3 regions of the Tardiphaga sp. vice154 genome follow, and region 1 is predicted to be linked to each of the others. Evidence: predicted binding sites of a transcription regulator. Region 1 holds the regulator's gene; each other region holds the start of a gene.

Region 1 (5,134 bases):
GGCGGCGCTCGATGACGCCGCCGCCCGCGACATCGAGGATGCCGCGATCGAGCATTGCATGGATGTGCTTTTAGAGGTCCACGACCAGCCGGAGCTGGAGCGCGCGCTAAACCTGCGCTCCCCGATGATCGGCATCAACAACCGCAATCTGCGGACCTTCGAGACGACGCTAGCGACCAGCGAGACGCTGGCGCCGATGATCCCGAAAGACCGCCTGATGGTCGGCGAGAGCGGCATTTTTGAAGCCGCCGACCTCGCCCGCCTCGAGCGCGTGGGCATCTCCACCTTCCTGGTCGGCGAAAGCCTGATGCGGCAGGCAGATGTTACGGCCGCGACCAAGGCGCTGCTGAAACGCGCGGCGTGAGTCGCATCCTTGCTTTCTTCCCTTCTCCCCTTGTGGGAGAAGGTGGCGCCGACGAAGTCGGCGTCGGATGAGGGGGAGCTGCGGAGTGCAACACACGCCCCCTCACCCGCCCGCGCTATCGCGCGGCCACCCTCTCCCACAAGGGGAGAGGGGAAGAAAGAGCAGCGGCGCGCAAGTCCGTTTTGCAAAGACAGGATCCAAAGTCATGGCCGGCAAGAAATCGAGGCGCACCGCGAGCGACGCCCCCGCCCTCACCCACATCGATTCCGCCGGCGAGGCGCGCATGGTCGATGTCTCCGACAAGCCGGCAACGGAGCGTCTCGCCGTCGCCGAAGGCCTGGTGATCATGAGCAAGGCGACGCTGGAACTGATCGTCTCCGGCAACGCCAAGAAGGGCGACGTGCTCGGCACCGCTCGGATCGCCGGCATCATGGCGGCCAAGCGCACCTCCGACCTGATCCCGCTGTGCCATCCCCTGATGCTGTCGAAGGTCACGCTCGATATCACGCCGGACAAGAAGTTGCCGGGCTGCCGGGTCCGCGCGTCCGTGAAGGTCTCGGGCAACACCGGCGTCGAGATGGAAGCTCTGACCGCGGTTTCGATCGCGTGCCTCACGATCTACGACATGATCAAGGCCGTCGAGCGCGGCGTCCGCATCGAAGGCCTTCATCTCGTCGAAAAGAAGGGTGGCAAGTCGGGCCATTATCTGGTCACCGACAACGACGCCGATTGATCACGACGCCTGGAGATTGACTGATGGCCCTGATGCCGGTTGCCGACGCGATGGCTGCCATTCTCGCGGGCGCCGACGCCCTGCCCGAGGAAATGGTGCCGCTGGAGGCGGCGTACCACCGCGTGCTGGCGCGCGACATCGCCTCCAATCGGACGCAGCCGCCGCAGCCGATGTCGGCGATGGACGGCTATGCGGTGCGCGCCGCCGATGCCGTGATGGGCGCGCGGCTCACGGTGATCGGTGAGGTCGCCGCCGGCCGGCCGTTCGAGCGCGCGCTGGCCGCCGGCGAGGCGCTGCGCATCTTCACCGGCGGCGTCGTGCCGGACGGTGCCGACGCCATCGTGATCCAGGAAGACACTTCGCGCGACGGCGCCGTCGTCCTCATCAACGAAGCCGCCACCGTGGCGAAGCACATCCGCGCGGCCGGCATCGATTTCGCTGAAGGCGACGTTCTGCTGCGCGCCGGGCAGCGCCTCACCGATCGCGATCTGTCGCTCGCCGCCGGCATGAACCACCCCGAACTGCCGGTGCGCCGCCGCCCGGTGATCGCCGTACTCGCCACCGGCGACGAACTGGTGCTGCCCGGCGCCATCCCCGGCCCCGGCCAGATCGTCCTGTCCAACGGCTTTGCGCTTCGCGCCCTGGCGCGCGCCGAAGGCGCCGAGGTGATCGATCTCGGCATCGCCGCCGACACGCTGGAATCGACCGCCTCGGCGATCCAGCGTGCGATCGACGCAGGCGCCGATATCCTCGTCACTACCGGTGGCGCCTCGGTCGGCGACCACGATCTGGTCAAGCCCTCGCTGGAGGCCGCCGGCGTCGAGATGGCGTTCTGGAAGATCGCGATGCGGCCGGGCAAGCCGATGATGAACGGACGGCGCGGCGCGATGCGGGTGATCGGCCTGCCCGGCAATCCGGTGTCGTCCTATGTCTGCGCCTTCCTGTTCATGGTGCCGTTGATTCGCGCGCTGTCCGGCCGCGCGCAGGTCGCCCATGCCATCGAATCGGGTCGGGTCGGTCGCGATCTTGCCGCCAATGATCAGCGCGAAGATTATCTGCGCGCGGTGCTGACGCCGGGCGACGACGGTAGCGTGATCGCGACGGCGGTATCCAGGCAGGACTCCTCCTTGTTGGGAAATCTCGCTGCCGCGCAAGGACTTCTGATCCGTCGGCCGTTCGCTGTGGCGGCGCCCAAGGGTTCGCTTTGCGAGTTTGTGCGATTGCCGATCTGAGCCCTCTTGCGGTTTTGTTGACCGGAATTTAAGCGTTGCGGAACACATATGGAACAGATAGTGTTCGTTCATGATTTGTTTCGAGATGTCGTGGCTTTGCCCGGTCCTGAAACCGACGATGATGATGCGGCGGCTGATCCCGTCAACCAAGGATGGCTCCAGATGCTCACGCGCAAACAGTATGAACTTCTGAAATTCATCGACCAAAGGCTCAAGGAAGCCGGCGTGCCGCCGTCCTTCGACGAGATGAAGGACGCGCTCGACCTGCGCTCCAAATCCGGTATCCACCGCCTCATCACGGCGCTTGAAGAGCGCGGCTTCATCCGCCGGCTGCCGAACCGGGCGCGCGCCATCGAAGTCATCAAGCTGCCCGAACTCGGCGGCGCCGCAGCACCTGCCACCGGCCGCCGTGGCTTCACGCCCAGCGTCATCGAAGGCACGCTCGGCAAGGTGCGACCCTTGTCGACCGGCAATGGCAACAACAACGGCAACGGCGATTACGAGGAAGACAGCCGCCGCTCGGTGGCCGTCCCGGTGATGGGCCGCATCGCCGCGGGTACGCCGATCGAGGCGCTGCAGACCCGCAGCCACACCATCAGCGTACCCCCCGACATGCTCGGCACCGGCGAGCACTACGCGCTGGAAGTGCGCGGTGACTCGATGCAGGACGCCGGCATCCTCGATGGCGACATGGCGCTGATCCAGAAAAACGAGAGCGCCGATACCGGCGACATCGTGGTCGCGCTGATCGACGAGGAGGAAGCCACCTTGAAGCGCTTCCGCCGCCGCGGCGCCTCGATCGCGCTGGAGCCCGCTAACGACGCCTACGAAGTCCGCATCCTGCCGCCGAACCGGGTTCGCATCCAGGGCAAGCTGGTCGGGATCTATCGCCGCTACTGAGCAGCGGAATCATCGGCCTGCACGTCGGCTTCGGCCGGCGTCGCATCGACCGGGCGGTTGCCCCGTCCTGCAGCGCTTGATGGTTCGGCGGCATCAGGCACTGCGCCCGACCACGGCCGGTTGACGCCTTTCGGCCGGACGGCGGTGGTTGCAAATCCGTCGCCGCTTCGGCGCAAAATCAGTGCGCCGCTGGCCCGCAGGGTTTCCGCATCGATCACCTTTGCGGCGCAATTGGCCGGCGGCTGATTTGACGTGACGATCAGCACCGCTTGCGCGCAGTCATCGGCAAAAGCGTCGGGCTGCAGCGCCAGCGCAACCAGAGCCCCATCGGCCAGCGCCGCGACGCATCCCGCGACATCGCATGCCACGCCGTGGCCGAGCGACGCCTCATTCGGCAGCCGCGGATCGGCGTCGGCCCCGAGCCACTCTTTCTGCAAAAACGTATCCTTGGTGCTGCGCATCCATTGCAGCCGTCCATCGCGGCCGCGAACCGCGACGTGGTGGCCGTCATTTGATATCAACACGTCCGGCATCTTGACCGTGAGCACCGCGGCAATCGATAGCGCCAGCACACCGGCGCCGATCCAGCGCAGCGGCGTGCGCAGCAGCCCGAGCAGGATGATCCCCAGCGTCGCGGCGATCAGCGGCCCCTGCCCGAACGCGGCGACCCGTCCGATGGCTCCCGGCAAGGCCGCGACCCATTGCGTCACCACGATCATCCATTGGATGCCGACATCCATCAGCCGCCAGAACACGCCGTCGAAACCGAACGGCATCGCGGCCAGCCCGAGCAGTCCGGCCGGCATCACCAGCACGGAGACCACCGGCATCGCCAGCAGATTGGCGAAAACGCCATACGGCGTCACGCGGTGAAAATGAAACGCCGCATAGGGCGTGGTGGCGAGGCCGGCGACCAGCGACGCCAGCGTCAGCAGGATGATCTCGCGACCGCCCCAGAGCGCGGCGCGCGCCGTTGCGGAATGGTCCGGCGATGCCAAGAGGACCGGCACGCCGCCCTGCACCAGCGCCACCAGTCCCAATGTCGCGGCAAACGACATCTGGAAGCTCGGATGCACCAAGGCTTCCGGCATCGCGACCAGCACGATCATCGCCGCCACCGCCAACGTGCGAAAGGTGATGGCGCGGCGATCGACCATGATCGCGAGCAGCACCACCGCCGTCATGAAGAACGATCTCTGCGTCGCCACCTCCGCGCCCGACAGCAACAGATAGAACAGCGCCGCGGCGAGGGCCGCGGCAGCCGAATATTTCTTGATCGGAAAGGTCACGGTAAACGCGGGGATCAGCGCCAGTAGCGCGCGCACCGTAAAGAACACCACGCCGGCGACCACCGCCATGTGATAGCCGGAGATCGACAAGACGTGGCCGAGCCCCGAGACAAACATCGCATCATTGACCTCCGGCGAGATCGCGTCGCGCCGCCCGGTCAACAGCGCGGTGGCGATGGCGCGGGCGTCGCCGGACAGCACGGTGCGGATGCGCGCGTCGATCGCATCGCGAAAGCCCTGCATGGTCGCGGCGTAGCGCAACCGCCAGCCCGGCACATTCGGCGGATCGACTGCCTTGATGCTGCCGGTGACGAAGCCGGAGGCGCCGATGCCCTGGAAGTACAGGTCGCGACCGAAGTCGTAGCTGCCGGGTCGTAACGGCTGCAGCGGCGGCTGCAGCCGCGCTTTCAACTGGACGAAACTGCCCACCGCAGGTGCGGCGCCCTTGCGCACCGACAGCCGCACCCGTTCGAGCCGCACCTGCGAACGCGGGCTCTCCATCGTCGTCACCCGCAGAACGAAGCGATCGGTGCGCTCGCGCTCTTCATGCGTTTCGACGTAGCCGGTGAGCGCCACGCCGTAGAGCGGCTTCGCCAGCACGGCGTGCGCAATCCGC
Region 2 (5,134 bases), 1.8 Mb from region 1:
GATCTGCGCCGGATCGCGCGAGGGCTCGTTCAGCCCGAGATGCCGGAATGCGTGCGAGGTGAGCAGCCTTCCGCGCGGGGTGCGTTGCAGATAGCCGCACTGGATCAGGAACGGCTCGATGATGTCTTCAATGGCATCGCGCGGCTCCGACAGCGCTGCGGCCATCGTCTCGACGCCGACCGGGCCGCCGCCGTAGTTCATCGCGATGGTGGTGAGATAGCGGCGGTCCATCGCATCCAGCCCGGCGCTGTCGACTTCCAGCGCACTCAATGCGTGGTCGGCGATCTTGCGGTCGATGGCGGAGGCGTCGGCGGCGGAAGCGAAATCGCGCACCCGTCGCAGCAGCCGGCCGGCGATGCGCGGCGTGCCGCGGGCGCGGCGGGCAATCTCGTTGGAACCGTCAGGCGTGATGCCGATCTCCAGCACACGGGCGCCGCGGGTGACGATCTTTTCCAGCTCTTCCACGGTGTAGAAATTCAGCCGCACGGGAATGCCGAAGCGGTCGCGCAGCGGATTGGTCAACAGGCCCGCGCGCGTGGTGGCGCCGACCAGCGTGAACTTCGCCAGCTCGATCTTCACCGAGCGCGCGGCCGGGCCTTCGCCAATGATCAGATCGAGCTGAAAATCCTCCATCGCCGGATACAGCACTTCCTCGACCGCGGGCGCGAGGCGATGGATCTCGTCGATGAACAGCACGTCGCGCTCTTCGAGATTAGTGAGCAGGGCTGCGAGATCGCCGGCCTTGGCGATGACAGGCCCCGAGGTCGCGCGAAAACCGACGCCAAGCTCGCGCGCCACGATCTGCGCCAAAGTGGTCTTGCCGAGGCCGGGCGGGCCGACGAACAGCACGTGATCGAGCGCCTCATTGCGCTTGCGGGCGGCGTCGATGAAGATCTGCAGATTGGCGCGGGCCTGCGCCTGGCCGACGAATTCGGACAGGTTCTGCGGCCGCAGCGAGGTATCCCCGATATCGTCGGCGCGGCGCTCGGGGGTGATTAGGCGGGTCGGTGGGTTCATGGGATGAGCTTACCACGAACGCTGTAAGTCCCCTCTCCCCTTGTGGGAGAGGGTGGATCGAAGGCGCGAAGCGACTTCGAGACGGGTGAGGGGTAGCCACAAGCTCCAAGCTTGCGGCCCCCCTCATCCGACGCGGACTTCGTCCGCGACACCTTCTCCCACAAGGGGAGAAGGAAGGAAGACGCGCTGCGCGCGGTCACTTCGCCAGCTCCTTCAAACCCAACCGGATCAGCATCGCGGTCTCGGCGCCCTCGCCGGCAATGCGCGAAGCGCCGGCGATGGCGGCGGCGGCCTGCGGCGCGCCGTAGCCGAGATTGACCAGCGCGGAAATCGCATCCGACACCGGCCGCGGCGCATTGTTCTCCTCGATGGCGCCGGACAATTGCACCAGCGACGGATCGACGGTCGAGAACGCCGGCGCCTTGTCCTTCAGCTCGGTGACGATGCGCTCGGCGACCTTCGGGCCGACGCCGACCGTGCGTGCCACCGCCGCCTTGTCGCGCAGCGCAATCGCATTGGCGAGATCGGCCGGCGGCAGTGTGGAGAGGACCGCCAGCGCCACCTTGGCGCCGACGCCCTGCACGGTCTGCAGCAGCCGAAACCATTCGCGCTCCTGGTCGGAGCGGAAGCCGAACAGTTTTATCGCGTCCTCGCGGACATAGGTCTCGATCGACAGCACCGCGGCCTCGCCGGGCGAAGGCAGCGCCTGCAGCGTGCGCGCCGAGCAATGCACCTGATAACCGACGCCCTGCACGTCGAGGATGACATAGTCCTCGCCGTAGGAATCGATCAGGCCTTTCAATTTGCCGATCATGCTCCCACCACCCGCAGCAGGCGCTGCGCACTCTGGCGGTGGTGCGCGTGCGTGATGGCAATCGCCAGCGCGTCGGCCGCATCGGCGCTCTTCGGCTCGGCCTTCGGCAGCAGGATTTTCAGCATCATCTGGATCTGGTTCTTGTCGGCGTGGCCGGCACCGACCACCGTCTTCTTGACCTGGTTCGGCGCATATTCCGCCACCGCGATGCCGAACATCGCCGGCGTCATCATGGCAATGCCGCGCGCCTGGCCCAGCTTCAGCGTGGCGACACCGTCCTTGTTGACGAAGGTGTTCTCGACAGCGGCTTCCATCGGCTGGAACTCGCCGAGCACCTTCGCTAGCCCCTCATGGATACCGAGCAGCCGGCTCGCCAGCGGCAGCGTATCGGCCGGCTCCACCGTGCCGCAGCCGATATAGGTCAGCCGGTTGCCGTCGATCTCGATCACGCCCCAGCCGGTGCGGCGCAGGCCCGGATCGATGCCCAGAATGCGGACGGCTTGGCGAATCGGCATGTTTGTCATGCCCGGAGTGATACCGCCGAAAGCTTAAGAACAAAATAGCAACAAGGGAGTGTGCACGACGAAACCACCACGGTCGTTCCGGGGCGCGGGCGGCGCCGCCAGTCCAATTGGAGTGGCTGAGGTTCGCACGGGCTGGGCCGTCGCACCCCGGAATGCCAGTAAGGCTTACCCGCCCAGCTTGGCGACCAGCGCGTCCGACACTTCGAAGTTCGCATAGACGTTCTGCACGTCGTCATGCTCGTTCAACAGGTCGATCAGCTTGATCAGCTTCTCGCCGGTCTCGTCGTCGACCGGGACGTTGTTATGCGGCTTCCAGGTCAGTTCGGACTTGCGGGCCTCGCCGAATTTCACTTCCAGCGCCTTGGCGACCTCGCGAAAGGTTTCCTTGGAGGCGTAGACCTCGTGGCCGGTCTCGCTCGACACCACGTCGTCGGCGCCGGCCTCGATCGCGGCTTCCAGCATGTCGTCGGCAGAGGCCTTGGCGGCGTCGTATTCGATGATGCCGACATGGTCGAACATGAAGGCGACCGAGCCGGTTTCGCCGAGATTGCCGCCGGACTTGGTGAAATAGGAGCGGATATCGGAGGCCGCGCGGTTACGGTTGTCGGTCATCGCCTCGACGATCACGGCGACGCCGCCGGGGCCATAGCCCTCGTAGCGGATCTCGTCATAGTTCTCGCTCTCGCCGCCGATCGCCTTCTTGACCGCGCGATCGATCGAATCCTTCGACATGTTCTCCTGTCGCGCCGAGATCATCGCCGCCCGCAGCCGCGCGTTCATCGCGGGATCCGGCATGCCGAGCTTGGCGGCGACGGTAATTTCGCGGGCCAGCTTGCTGAACAGCTTGGACTTCTGAGCATCCTGCCGGCCCTTGCGGTGCATGATGTTCTTGAACTGGGAATGTCCGGCCATGCGGTCTCTCTCGGATTCGGTGGTGCTTCAAGGTGTCGGCGGCGCGGGGTTATAGGCCGCGCGCCCCACAAAATCAAAAACAGGCGTGCTTTCTGGCCAGCGAACGCCGGCAATCCCGCTTTGTTAATCATGATTTCATGCAAGGGTGCAAGAATACCCGCTTGGATTGCAGTGCAGCGGATTTGATCATGGCATTTGGACTGTTTCAAAAGCGGCCGCCGCAGGCAGCCGAGCCAGCGATGACGCCTGTCGTGGCCGCCGAGGCACCGCTGGCGCCGGAGGCGGACCAGGCGCGCGACATTCTCGACCTGCTGGAACTCGAACTCGGCGCCCTGATCCGGCAGCTCGAGCGCGCCTCGTCGTCGGTCGCCGGCGGCGCCGAAGCCACCGCGACCACGCTGACGCTGATCCGCGCCCGCTCCGACGCGCTGGCCGAACGCACGCAGGCGGCGCAATCGACCGCCACCACCTTTTCCCAGGCCGCCGACAAATTCACCCATTCGGCCGAAGGGATCGGCAGCCAGGTCCGCCACGCCAGCCGACTCGCCGACGAGGCCGGCGCCGCCGCGCAGGAGGCCAGCGTGACCGTCGACCGGTTGCGCGATTCATCGGCGGCGATCGGCAACGTCGTCACCCTGATCGCACAGATCGCACGCCAGACCACGATGCTGGCGCTCAACGCCACGATCGAGGCGGCGCGCGCGGGCGCGGCCGGGCGCGGCTTTGCGGTGGTCGCCACCGAGGTCAAGGCGCTGGCGGTGCAGACCCAGGACGCCACCAAGGAAATCGAGCGCAAGATCGACGCCCTGCAGAAAGACGCTGCCGGCTCGGTCGATGCCGTGCACCGGATCTCCAGCGCGATCGAAGCGATCCGCCCGGTCTTTGCCAGCGTCAACGACTCGGTCGCCGAACAGAATGCCACCACCGGCGAGATATCCGGCAATGCCGCGCAGGCCTCCGAGTTCATCGTCTCGGTGAGCGACAGCGCCGCCGAAATCGACCAGGCGGCCAATGAGGCCGCCGCGCATGGTAAAGATGTGGCGCAGGCCGGCCGGGCGGTCACGACCTTTGCCTCCAAGCTGAAGGCGCGTTGCGCGGTGCTGCTGCGCCAGAGCGAACGCGAGGAGGAGCGCAAGCGCGAACGGCTGCCCTGCCACCTGCAGATCACGCTGCAGAGCCGCAGCGGCCCGCTGACCGCCCCGGTCTACGAGATCTCGCTGGAAGGCGTCCTGATCGGCGGACCGGGGGCGGCCTCCTTGGCACGCAACGACATCGTCGCGGCGGATCTGGCGGACGTCGGCGCCTGCCGGCTGCGCATCGCGGATCATTCGCCGGCCGGCGCCCGCGCGCTGTTCGTGACGCCCGATGCCCGACTGCTCGATCGCATCGAAGACCGGCTATGGGCGATCCACGATGAGAACACCGAATTCGTCACCCGCGCGATCGACGCCGGCGCAGCCATCACCAAGATCTTCGCCGATGGCGTCGCCCGCGGCGCCGTCCGCATCGAGGACATGTTCGACGAGAGCTATGTCGAGATCGCCGGCTCCAACCCGGTCCAGGTGCGTACGAAAATCCTCGACTGGGCCGACCGCGCTCTGCCCGACTTCCAGGACAGGCTGCTGGCGACCGACCAGCGGATGGCGTTCTGTGCGGCGATCGACCGCAACGGCTATCTGCCGGTGCACAACAGCATCTATTCCAAACCGCAGCGTCCCGGCGACGTCGCCTTCAACACTGCCAATTCACGCAACCGCCGCATCTTCAACGACCCCGCGGGTCTCGCCGCCGGCCGCAACACCCGCGCTTATCTGATCCAGAGCTACGCCCGCGACATGGGCAACAACGTCACCGTAATGATGCGCGA
Region 3 (5,134 bases), 2.3 Mb from region 1:
ACGCCGGAATCCATTCTGCCAGGCGATCCAGCGTCAACAAGCCGTCGCGGGGCGCCACCACCATGTGGAATCCGACGCCGGCCTTTGCGGCCAGCGCACCGATCTTCTCGATAAACGTCCCGGAAGGAGCGCCGGTACAGTAGATCAGGTCGATGTCGCCGTCGTGATCCGCGGTCGCCAGGGCTGCCAATCGGGCAATGAACGGGGTAATCCCGACGCCGCCGGCGACCCACACCTGACGCGGTCGCTCGCCCGCAAAATCGAACCGCCCGTAAGGCCCCTCGATCGTGGCTTCCTGACCGACCGTGAGTTGGTGGGGCAACGTCCGCGTATAATCGCCAAGCCCCTTGATGCTGAACAGCAGCCGTCCGTCGTTCTGCCACGCCGACGAGACGGTGAACGGATGCGCGCCCTCGCCGTCGCCAAAGCTGACGAAGGCAAACTGGCCCGCATGGTGCCCGGGCCATGCGGTCTCCAGACGTACCGCGACGTCGAGCACCGCATTTTCCTCATAGCGGGCCAGCGATTCAATGCGGCCGACCGATTTGCGCGTGCTGCCGATCCGCCGGAACAGCGCCACCAGCGCGGCGGCGCTTCCGCCGGCGAGCAGCAAAGCGAGTACGGGCCCGAGCGGCATCAGCCAATAGCTGCGGTCGATCAGGATGACGGCGTGAAACACCAGCACCAGATAGATCGGCGCCATCAGGCGATGCGTCGTCAGGAAAGACCGGTAGGGAAACCGCTTCCACAGCGCCAGCACCACCAGCGCCAGCAGCAAATAGAGGCTCCATTCGCCGAGATCGACGGCGATGTCCTTGAGATCGCGAAATGGATCGAAACCGGTGACGACCTCTGCGGCCCGTGGTGGCCGCGCCGGGCGTGTCAGCCAGCCGAGCTGCGTCAGCCAGCCCGGGCCGACTTCGAGCAGCCAGTGAACCACCGCGAGGCTGAGAGCGGTAACGCCAAACCATTTGTGCAGGCGATAGAACCTGTCCAAGCCGCCGAGCGCGCTTTCGATCTGCACCGGGCGCGCCGCCAGCATGACGCCGAGCGACATCGATCCCATCGCGAGCACGCCGGTCAGGTAGATCAGCGCCTTGCGCCACACCCAGAAATCGCCACTCAGCGTTCCATCGGGAACGCTGACGAACCACAGCCCGGCCAGCAGGCCGAGCGATATCGCGACGACTAGCCAAAGTCGGTGGATTTGCATGATAATGCCTCGAAACGGCAATTGTCATCCAGCCGACGCCCCGGCGCATTGATCAAGCACAAACGGCGATCGCCCTCGTTGCGCGAATCTGGGCTGCTTCCGCTACAACGGGCAACTCGATCGGCCTGCCTTATTCTCCGGCGCGCAACTCGCGAGCGAGCGGCGCGAACATATCGGCGGGCTGCGCGGCGGGCCGGGTGGTTGCCGGCGCTTCCGCGGGCTCCGTCTTGCTGAAATCCAGCTCCTCGATCCGTCCGGCGCGTTTCTCGATCTTGTCGGCGGAGATCAGGATCTGGCGGACGTCTTCATTGGCTTGCCCAAAGTGCGTCTGCAACTTCAGCACGCGGTCGCGCAGCCGGCCGAGATCGTCGCCGAGATTCATCACCTCGGTGCGGATCTGGTCGGCGGCGTCGCGCATCCGCGCGTCCTTCAGGATCTGCTGCATCACCTGGATCGCCAGCATCAGCAGCGACGGCGACACCAGCACCACGCGGGCGCGATAGGCCTTCTGGATGATGTCGTCGAATCCGTCGTGGATCTCCGCGTAGACCGATTCCGACGGCACGAACATCAGCGCGGTGTCCTGGGTCTCGCCGGCGATCAGGTATTTTTCGGAGATGTCGCTGACATGTTTCATCACGTCGGCGCGCAGGCGCTGCGCGGCGTATTTCTTTTCCTCGTCAGAGCGCGCGTCGTGCAACGCGGTGACGGCTTCCAGCGGAAACTTGGCGTCGATGCACAGCGGCCGCTGGTCCGGCAGGAAGATCACGCAGTCCGGCCGCTTGCCGGAGGACAGCGTGTGCTGGAACGCATAGGCGCCGTTCGGCATGCCGTCGCGCACGATGGTTTCCATCCGCGCCTGGCCGAACGCGCCGCGCGACTGCTTGTTGGCCAGCACGTCGCGCAACGTGGTGACCTGTGAGGTCAGATCGGTGAGGTTCTTGTGGGCGCTGTCGATGATGCCCAGCCGCTCATGCAGCACGCGCAGGCTGTCCATCGTGTGGCGGGTCGACTGCTCCATGCTTTGCCCGACCCGGTGGGTCACCGAATCCAGTCGCTCGCTTACCGCGCGGGCCATTTCGGCCTGTCGCCCGGCCAGCGCCTGGCCCATCGCGTCGACCCGGCCGGTGGCGACATTCTGCGCCTGCAGCATTTCGCTGAACCGCTCCTCGAGTTCGTCGGCGCGGATCGCCTGCGCCATCGCCAACATGGCACCGCGGCGACCGGAGCGGGCGATGACGATCGCAATCACCAGCAACAGCAGCAGCACGGCTGCGGCAAAGCCGATCAAGGCGGTGGCGGAGCTGATCGGCGTGTCGCCGAGCATGAAGAGGGTGTCATCCATCGGGCTACCCTAGCCGATTCGCGGCACTTTAGAACGAAGCAGGAACGTTTATGGATAACCAAAGGCTAACCAACTTGGTTAACGATTCCTGAAGAAACGCGGTTAACAGATCCTTAAAAGCGATGGTTAACAGCGCGTTAAACTGCCGCGAGGGCTGGGGCGGATTGACCCCGGCAGGCCGTCGCATTACATCGCCGGCATGGCCATTCGTGAAATCATCGTCCTGCCGGACAAACAGCTCCGCCTCGTCTCCAAGCCGATCGAAAAGGTCACGGCGGAGGTACGCAAACTCGCCGACGACATGTTCGAGACCATGTATGACGCGCCGGGCATCGGGCTTGCCGCGATCCAGATTGCGGTGCCGCTGCGTCTCATCACCATGGACCTTGCCAAGAAGGACGACGAGGACGGCGGCAAGAAACCGCGAATCTTCATCAATCCCGAGATCGTCTCGGCGTCCGAGGAATTCTCGGTCTATGAAGAAGGCTGCCTGTCGATCCCGGAATATTACGAAGAGGTCGAGCGCCCGGCGAACGTCCGCTTCCGCTATCTGGATATCGACGGCAAGTTGCAGGAAGAGGACGCCGATGGCCTGTTCGCCACCTGCATCCAGCACGAGATCGACCACCTCAACGGCGTGTTGTTCGTCGACTACCTCTCCAAGCTGAAGCGCGACCGCGTGCTGAAGAAGTTTACCAAGCTGGCGAAGCGGGCGGAGTAGGCTCCTCCCGATCTCGCGCACAGATCGGCTCGCAATATGTCGCTACGTTTGATCTTCATGGGCACGCCGGATTTCGCGGTGCCGACGCTGCTCGAACTCGTCGCCCATGGCCACGAGATCGTCGCGGTCTATACGCGGGCGGCAAAGCCGTCCGGGCGCGGCATGAAGCTGCAGCCGACGCCGGTGGAGCGCGAGGCGACACGGCTCGGCATTCCCGTTCTGACGCCGACCACGCTGAAGACGCCCGAGGCCGAAGCCACCTTTCGCGCGCACAAGGCGGATGCGGCGGTGGTGGTCGCCTATGGCATGATCCTGCCGCAGGCCATTCTCGATGTGCCGGAGTTCGGCTGCTTCAACCTGCACGGCTCGTTGCTGCCGCGCTGGCGCGGGGCGGCCCCGCTGAACCGCGCCATCATGGCGGGTGATGCCGAGAGCGGCGTCATGGTGATGAAGATGGATGTCGGGCTCGACACCGGCGACGTTGCGATGGCCGAGCGCATCAGTATCACCGAGGCGATGACCGCGGAGGATTTGCACGACGCACTGGCGCCGCTCGGCGCCGACCTGATGGTGCGCGCGATCGGCGCGCTGGAGCGCGGCCGATTGCAGCTCAGCCCGCAGAGCGAGCAAGGCGTGACCTACGCCGCCAAGATCGACAAGGCCGAGGCCAGGATCGACTGGACGAGGCCGGCGCGCGAGGTGCTGCGCCACATCCACGGCCTGTCGCCGTTTCCCGGCGCTTGGTGCGAGGTGCCGCTCGACGGCGAACCGACACGGGTCAAAGTCCTGCGCTGCGCGCTGGCCGAAGGCGCAAGCGCGCCGGGCGACCTGCTCGACGGTCAGCTCACCATCGCCTGCGGCGACGGAGCCATTCGCCTCATCGAGCTGCAGCGCGCCGGCAAGCAGCCGATGAAGGCCATCGACTTTCTGCGCGGCACGCCGCTTGCGCCGCCGCTGCGGCTGTCCTGATGCCACGCTACAGGCTGCTCATCGAATATGACGGCGCGCCGTTTTCCGGCTGGCAGGTGCAGGACAATGCGCCATCGGTGCAGGGCGCGCTGGAAGACGCCGTGATGGCGATCTGCGGTGAAAAGGTTCGCGTGCACGGCGCTGGTCGCACCGATGCGGGCGTGCATGCGCTGGGCCAGGTCGCGCATTGCGATGTCGCCCGGCCGTTCGTGCCGGGCCGGCTGCGCGACGGGTTGAACGCGCATCTGCGGCCGCATCCGATCGGCGTGCTGTCGGCCGACATCGTCGCCGACGACTTTGAGTCACGCTTTCACGCGACCAGACGGCATTACGTCTATCGCATCGTCAATAGGCGGGCGAATCTGGCGATCGATCTCGGCCATGTCTGGCGCGTGGCGCGGCCGCTCGATGCGGACGCCATGCACGAGGCGGCGCAGCGGCTGATCGGCAACCACGATTTCACGACGTTTCGCGACACCGAATGCCAGGCCAAGTCGCCGCAGCGCACGCTCGACCAGCTCGACGTGGTCCGCGACGGCGAGGCGGTGAACATCGTCACCTCGGCGCGTGCCTTCCTGCACAGCCAGGTGCGCTCGATGGTCGGCTCATTGGTATGGGTCGGCCACGGCCGCTGGAGTGCGGATGATCTGGCGGGGGCCCTGGCCGCGAAGAGCCGCAACGCCTGCGGCCCGGTGGCGCCGCCGGACGGGCTGTATCTGATGAAGGTGGATTACTAGTTTCTCCCAGGCGCTGAACCGACAGGTGCGCTCCTCGACCTCTCCCCACCGGGGAGAGGTCGACCGGCGAAGCCGGGCGGGTGAGGGGGCTGGCGACATCGATCATCCTGCGCCCCCTCACCCGGAGCCCTCGCTATCGCTCAGGCTCC

Evidence for each region. Region 1 encodes LexA, which represses DNA repair genes until DNA is damaged. Its sites were predicted from a motif close to TGTTCNNNNTGTGTTCNG; they were not measured.
Region 2: the regulator LexA is predicted to act here: its motif matches at 2,382-2,399, upstream of ruvC (crossover junction endodeoxyribonuclease RuvC).
Region 3: the regulator LexA is predicted to act here: its motif matches at 2,588-2,605, upstream of FIU28_RS23795 (DNA recombination protein RmuC).

What each region holds. Positions count from the first base shown of each region.
Region 1 is NZ_CP041399.1:2,730,613-2,735,746, reverse strand. It holds gene trpC (indole-3-glycerol phosphate synthase TrpC) at 1-364, shown strand, start outside; gene moaC (cyclic pyranopterin monophosphate synthase MoaC) at 570-1,097, shown strand; gene FIU28_RS12765 (molybdopterin molybdotransferase MoeA) at 1,121-2,329, shown strand; gene lexA (transcriptional repressor LexA) at 2,492-3,229, shown strand; gene FIU28_RS12755 (ComEC/Rec2 family competence protein) at 3,223-5,134, opposite strand, start outside.
Region 2 is NZ_CP041399.1:4,549,016-4,554,149, forward strand. It holds gene ruvB (Holliday junction branch migration DNA helicase RuvB) at 1-1,017, opposite strand, end outside; gene ruvA (Holliday junction branch migration protein RuvA) at 1,214-1,831, opposite strand; gene ruvC (crossover junction endodeoxyribonuclease RuvC) at 1,828-2,355, opposite strand; gene FIU28_RS21370 (YebC/PmpR family DNA-binding transcriptional regulator) at 2,521-3,267, opposite strand; gene FIU28_RS21375 (methyl-accepting chemotaxis protein) at 3,456-5,134, shown strand, end outside.
Region 3 is NZ_CP041399.1:5,061,026-5,066,159, reverse strand. It holds gene FIU28_RS23800 (ferredoxin reductase family protein) at 1-1,213, opposite strand, end outside; gene FIU28_RS23795 (DNA recombination protein RmuC) at 1,344-2,558, opposite strand; gene def (peptide deformylase) at 2,758-3,279, shown strand; gene fmt (methionyl-tRNA formyltransferase) at 3,316-4,248, shown strand; gene truA (tRNA pseudouridine(38-40) synthase TruA) at 4,248-4,985, shown strand.